DNA from 2 places in the Methylobacterium sp. JK268 genome. Region 2 is predicted to be linked to the other one. Evidence: riboswitches for the same ligand, from Rfam matches in the RefSeq annotation. Region 2 holds a riboswitch; the other holds the start of a gene.
What was found. Region 2 has a riboswitch for cobalamin ahead of ACW9J6_RS03850 (CbtB domain-containing protein). Riboswitches for the same ligand answer to the same signal wherever they lie in the genome.
Positions count from the first base shown of each region.

Region 1: it holds a riboswitch for cobalamin, as region 2 does, so the genes downstream of both, ACW9J6_RS08950 (TonB-dependent receptor) here and ACW9J6_RS03850 (CbtB domain-containing protein) in region 2, are expected to answer to the same signal.

Region 1 is NZ_JBSVZN010000007.1:61,505-64,901, forward strand. Features, by position in the region: gene ACW9J6_RS08945 (outer membrane protein assembly factor BamD) at 1-771, shown strand, start outside; cobalamin riboswitch at 1,378-1,573, shown strand; gene ACW9J6_RS08950 (TonB-dependent receptor) at 1,762-3,397, shown strand, end outside.
Region 2 is NZ_JBSVZN010000002.1:399,891-403,287, forward strand. Features, by position in the region: gene ACW9J6_RS03845 (MFS transporter) at 13-1,182, shown strand; cobalamin riboswitch at 1,268-1,461, shown strand; gene ACW9J6_RS03850 (CbtB domain-containing protein) at 1,492-1,668, shown strand; gene ACW9J6_RS03855 (CbtA family protein) at 1,747-2,514, shown strand; gene ACW9J6_RS03860 (DUF1636 domain-containing protein) at 2,511-2,867, shown strand; gene cobW (cobalamin biosynthesis protein CobW) at 2,864-3,397, shown strand, end outside.

The DNA of each region.
Region 1 (3,397 bases), on a different contig from region 2:
TACAAGCCGGAGGTGATCGAGCGCCGCCCGGCCGACAAGATCTACAGCGAGGGCCTCGCCAAGCTCGAGGACCACGACTACGACGAGGCGGTGAAGCGGTTCGATAACCTCGACAAGGAATACGCCTACTCGGACTGGTCGCGGAAGGCCGTGCTGATGACGGCCTACTCGAACTACGAGGGCGGCAAGTACGAGGACGCGATCACCGCGGCCAAGCGCTACCTGCAGCGGCATCCGGGCAGCAAGGACGCGGCCTACGCCCAGTACATCCTGGCGATGTCCAACTACAAGCAGATCCCGGACGTGACCCGCGACCAGGACCGCTCGGAGCGGGCGCTGGCCGCCCTGCAGGAGCTGGTCCAGAAGTACCCGACCTCGGAATACGTGGCGGACGCGAAGGCCAAGATCCAGATCACGCGCGACCAGCTCGCCGGCAAGGAGATGACGATCGGGCGCTACTACCTGGAGCGCCGCAACTTTCCGGCCGCGATCAACCGCTTCCGCGACGTGGTGAGCAAGTACCAGACGACCCGCCACGCCGAGGAGGCGCTGGAGCGCCTGGCCGAGGCCTACATGGCGCTCGGCATCGTCGGCGAGGCGCAGACGGCCGCCGCCGTGCTCGGCCACAACTTCCCCGACTCGCCCTGGTACAAGGACGCCTACGCGCTCCTGCAGAACGGCGGCGTCGAGCCCCGCGAGGAGAAGTCCTCGTGGATCTCCAAGGCCTTCCGCGGGGTCGTGGGCATCGAGCAGACCGCCGAGGCGCAGTAGGCCGCGTCCCCGCCGGGGCGGCGACGCCCCGGGACCGGCCGGACGCGAGCGGCAGAATCGCGTGGTATCAAATCCCCCATCCTGCAGCGCTTGCTGCGGGACGGGAGATGGAGGTTTCCGCGTCGCTTCCGACCCGTCGCTGAGATGGTGCGCGGGTCCTTGGCATCAGAATCGGACTCCGAGAGCGGTTGCGACGATCACCGGATCACCGAACCCGCTCCAAGTTCTGCTGTGATCACATTGTCTTCACGCGGGCCGGCGGCCATCCCGATTGAGCATGCTCTCGGGTCGCACCTCAATCAGCTTGAACGTGCGAAAGACGGCTGAGGGTGGAAGGCAGCCGCTCGCGGTGCGGACCGCGGGCGTCAGCATCACGCAACGTTCGGACTTTCAAGCGAGCCTACCGGATTGGCTGCGCAGCATCGGACAGCGGCCGTTCGATGCCGGTGATGCGCCTCCGACACTCACGCCCGTTGGCGCAAGGGTGGCGTACCAACCCGGGCGCTTCCAAGCGAGCGGTGGTGCTCGGGTGCAACTCTCCTGTCACGGACGAGGCACGCGCCCTTAGAACCGCAGTGCCGACATTGACCCCTCTCACTCGACCCGCCTACCGTCACGGCGACGGTTCCCTCTGGGGATCAAAAGGGAACGCGGTGAGGGCGTGCGCCCGAGGCCGCGGCTGCCCCCGCAACTGTAAGCGGCGAGCCTTCCGCCACCATGTCACTGGGCAGCCTCGCCCGGGAAGACGGTGAGAGGGCAGCGACCCGCGAGCCAGGAGACCTGCCGTCAGCCGTGGTCACACGCGAAACGCGTCGGGCGGGGTGTCCTGACGGGTGTCGAGGCGGACGCTTCGCGTCCGCGCGGCCTCGTTCGCGGTGACGTGCCACTGCCGTCTCCCGAGGCCGTTCCGTGCCCGTCTCCCGTCCCTGGTTCCTCGCGGCACTCGCCGCCAGCTTCCCTGTCCCTGTCCTGGCGCAAGCCGCCGGCGAGATCCGCCTCGACGAGATCGAAGTGACCGCGCCACCGCCTGCCTCCACGGGCGCCGCCGCCAGCGCCGGCTACCCCGGCGGCGTCACCGGCATCGGCGGGTCCCTGCGTCCGGTCGAGGCCGCGAGCGCCGGGGTCATCAGCGGGGCTGCGATCAACAGCCGCCCGGTCACCCGCCCGGGCGAAGTGCTGGAGGAGGTGCCGGGTCTGATCGTCACCCAGCATTCCGGCGAGGGCAAAGCCAACCAGTTCTTCCTGCGCGGCTTCAACCTCGACCACGGCACCGACATCGCCATCGACGTCGACGGCATGCCGGTCAACATGCGCACCCACGCCCATGGCCAGGGCTACGCCGACCTCAACTTCCTGATTCCGGAACTCGTCGGCGCGGTCGAGTTCCACAAGGGACCGTACTTCGTCCGCGACGGCGACTTCGCCTCCGCGGGATCGGTGCGCATCGACTACCTCGACACGCTCGACCGGAACGTCGTGCTGACGACGCTGGGCAGCTTCGGGTTCAAGCGCGGGCTCTCGGCCACCTCCGTACCGCTCGGCGCGGGCAACCTGCTCGTCGCCGGGGAGGCACAGACCTACGACGGGCCGTGGGCGGTGCCGGACGCCCTGCGCAAGCTCAACGGTGTCGCCCGCTACAGCCAGGGCACCGCCACGGACGGGTTCGCCGTCACCGGCATGGCCTATTGGGCGAAGTGGAACGCGACCAACCAAATCCCGGAGCGGGCGGTGGCGGAGGGCATCATCGGCCGCTACGGCACGCTCGACCCGACCGATGGCGGCGATACCGGCCGGTTCTCGCTCTCAGGGCGCTGGAGCCAGTCGGATGCCAGCGGCATCACCCGGGCCTCGGCCTACGTGATCCGCTACCAGATGAACCTCTGGAACAACTTCACCTATTTCCTCAACGATCCGGTCAACGGCGACCAGTTCCGCCAGCGCGACACGCGGGTGCTCGGCGGCGGCGAGATCAGCCGCGTCTTCCAGGGCGACCTGTTCGGGCTGGCGATGGAGAACGAGATCGGCGTGCAGACCCGCACCGACGACATCCGGGTCGGCCTGTTCAACACAACGTCTCGCCAGTACCGCTCGACGGTGCTCGACGACCGGGTGCTGGAAGCGAGCGCGGCCTTCTACTACGAGAACCGGGTGCGCTGGACCGACTGGCTGCGCACCAGCGTCGGCTTCCGGGCGGACGGCTACGATGCCGACGTCCGCTCCGACACGCCCGCGAACTCGGGCAAGGCCCGGGACGGCATCGTCAACCCGAAGCTCGGGGCGGTGTTCGGGCCGTTCGCCAACACCGAGATCTACCTGAATTACGGTGGCGGCTTCCACTCGAACGACGCCCGCGGCGTCACCGCGACGGTCGATCCGGCAAGCCCGCTGTTCGCCATCAGCCGCTCGCCGTTCCTCGTGCCCTCGACCGGCTACGAGGTCGGCATCCGCAACCGCTCGATCACCGGGTTGGAGACCAGCCTCGCCCTGTTCCGGCTCGACTTCGCCTCCGAGAACCTGTTTCAAGGCGACACAGGCACCACCGAGCCGAGCCGGCCGACCCGCCGCTTCGGCATCGAGTGGAGCAACCACTACGCGGTCACGCCCTGGCTGCGGCTGGAAGGCGACC
Region 2 (3,397 bases):
GAGGAGATCACGATGCGACCCAACCCCGCCCTGCTCGCGCTGGCCATCGGCGCCTTCGGCATTGGCGTCACGGAATTCACCCCGATGGGCATGCTGCCCCTGATCGCGACCGATCTCGGCGTCTCGATCCCCGCGGCCGGCCTCGTGGTGAGCGCCTACGCGCTCGGCGTGCTGGTCGGGGCGCCGCTGACGACCCTTGCAGGCGCACGCTTGCCGCGCCGCACCCTACTGATCGGCCTGATGGCGATCTTCACCGCGGGGAACGGGATGGCGGCGCTGGCGGACAGTTACGCGTCGCTCGTCGCGGCCCGGCTCATTACCTCGCTCAACCACGGCGCCTTCTTCGGGGTCGGCGCGGTGGTCGCGGCGCGGCTCGTCCCGCCGGAGCGGCGCGCAGGGGCCGTGGCGGCAATGTTCTCCGGCCTCACCGTGGCCACGATCGGCGGGGTGCCGCTCGCAGCCTGGATCGGCGAGTTGCTCGGCTGGCGGACGGCGTTCTGGGGCATCGCCGGCATCGGGCTCATCGCCATGCTCGCGCTGCGCCTCGCCCTGCCGGACCTGAAGGCCGAGGCCGGCGCCGACATGCGGGCTGAACTGCGGGTGCTCGTCCGTGGGCCGGTGCTCGCAGCCCTCGGACTGACGGTCGTCGGCGCCAGCGCCATGTTCACGGTCTTCACCTACATCGTGCCGATCCTGCGGGTCGAGACGGGGGCCTCCACCGGCTTCGTGACCACGATGCTGGTGCTCTACGGGGTCGGGCTCGCGGCGGGGAATTGGCTCGGCGGGATTCTGGCCGATCGCTCGGTGGACGGCACCATCGCGGCATCCCTCGCCGGGCTGGTGGCCCTCCTCCTCCTCCTCGCCGGCATGGTGCGCGTGGAGGTCGCGGTCGCGGTCCTGATTGTCCTGTGGGGCGTGGCGAGCTTCGCGCTGGTCCCGCCGCTGCAGATGCGGGTGATGAACGAGGCGCACGAAGCGCCCAACCTCGCCTCGGCGATGAATATCGGCGCCTTCAACCTCGGCAACGCGATCGGGGCGGCTGTGGGCGGCGCCGTGATCGATGCCGGCCTCGGCTACCCAGCCGTGCCGCTGGCCGGCGCCGCCCGGGCCGGCGCGGGCCTCCTGATGCTCGCGGCCCTGCGCCGGGGACGCCGCGCGGTCCCGATCCCCGCATCGTGCTGAAGGGGAGGGCGGTGCCCCGCAACGAGGCGGGGACGGCGGAGGCGAGTCGGATCGCGGGCCGATTGCAAGCCCGCCGCCGACTCGCTACGGTCCGCCCCGACGGTGCCTCGGCGACGAGGTGAAAAGGGAACGCGGGACGGGGACATCCCCCGGAAGCCGCGGCTGCCCCCGCAACTGTGAGCGGCGCGGGCCCGCCATCGGCCACTGGAGCGATCCGGGAAGGCGGCGGGTTGGTCGAACGCCGTGAGCCAGGAGACCTGCCGTCACCCGTTCCTCTCGACGCCGCCGGCGGGGCGGCAGGAGTCCGTCATGGTCGCTGCTCTTCGTACCCTCGCTCCGGCCCAAGCCGGTGACCGTCTCGTCGCCGTTCTGGTCGCCGCGACCCTCGGCATCGGGCTGATCTTCGCCTCGGGCTTCTCGCCCGCCATCGCGCTGCACAACGCGGCGCATGACTGGCGCCACGCCAACAACTTCCCCTGCCACTGAGCGCATCCGGCGCCCGTTGACCGCTCGCCCGGCGTCGTCTCGGCGCCGGGCGGCCTTCGCCTCGGCAGGACGATTCCCATGACGATCCGACTCCTCTCCGCGGCCCTGGTCGCGGGATTCCTCGCCGCCTGCGTGGCGTCGGGGCTGCAATTCGCGCTGACCTCCCGGCTGATCCTGGAGGCGGAGACCTACGAGAACCACGCGGCCGAGACCCATGCCGCCCTGGCACCGCTGCCCGGGCTGATCGTGCTCGCCGCCCACGCGGAGCACGATCACGGAAAGGCACCCGAGAGGACCGCCGAGGCGGAGGAGTGGCAGCCCGCCCCCGGCCTGCCGCGCCTCGCCTTCACGGCACTAGCGACCCTCGTCACGGGCGTCGGCTATGCGCTCCTCCTCGGCGCCGTGCTGCTCGCCACAGGCCGCACCATCACCCGCGGCGAGGCTTTGCGCTTCGCCATCGGCGGCTTCGTCGCCGCGAGTCTCGCCCCGGCGGTGGGCCTGCCGCCGGAACTGCCCGGCATGGGCGGGGCCGCGCTGGAAGTGCGGCAGGGCTGGTGGGTCGTGACGGTGGTCGCGACCGCGGCCGGCCTCTACTTCGCGGTGATCCGCGGCGGGGCGCTCGCCCTCGCCGCGGGGCTCGCGCTGATCGTCGCCCCGCATGTCTGGGGCGCCCCGCACGTCACCGAGAGCGGGGCGCTGCCGCCGGCCCTGGCCGCGCAGTTCGCGGCACGTTCGCTCGCCATCGGCTTCGCCTTCTGGGTCGCGCTCGGGCTCGCCTTCGGCTGGGCGTGGGACTGGGTCGCCCGGCCCGCCGAGGGGACGCTGCGACCCGAGGCGGCCCGATGAGCGTCACCCTCTACGTCTGCACCACCTGCCGGGCGGACTCCGATTCCCCAGACGGTCCGCGCGCCGGCGCGCGGCTCCACGCGGCCCTCGCCGAGGCCTTCGCCGACGAGGCGGTCACGGTGGCGCCCGTCGAGTGCCTGTCGGTCTGCAAGCGGCCCTGCACGGTCGCGGTCGCCTCGCCGGGCCGCTGGACCTACGTGTACGGCGACCTCGATCCGGCGGGTGCCGTCGCGATTCTCCGGGACGGGCTGTCGCGCTACGCGGCGGCGCCCGAGGGGATCGTGCCCTGGCGCGAACGGCCGGAGGCCTTCCGCAAGGGCGTCGTCGCCCGCATCCCGCCGGTGACCGCATGACCATCCTCAGCAAGATCCCCTGCACCATCGTCACCGGCTTCCTCGGCGCGGGGAAAACGACGCTGGTGCGCCACGTCGTCGAGCACAATGACGGCCGACGGCTCGCGATCATCGTCAACGAGTTCGGCGATGTCGGCTTCGACGGCTCGCTGCTCGCCTCCTGCGGCGTGCCGGGCTGCGACGAGGACGCGGTGGTGGAACTGCCGAACGGCTGCATCTGCTGCACCGTGGCCGACGACTTCGTGCCGGCGCTCAACAAGCTCCTCGACCGCCCCGAGCCGCCCGAGCACATCCTGATCGAGACCTCGGGCCTCGCCCTGCCCAAGCCCCTGGTCCAGGCCTTCAACTGGCCGGCGATCCGCTCGCGGGTGACCGTCGATGGCGTGGTCGCGGTCGTGGACGGGCCGGCGGTGGCCTCCGGCGCCTTCGCGGAGGATCCGGAGGCGCTGGCGGCCCAGCGCGCGGCGGACCAGTCCGTCGACCACGACAACCCGCTTGAGGAGGTGTTCGAGGACCAGCTCCTCTGCGCG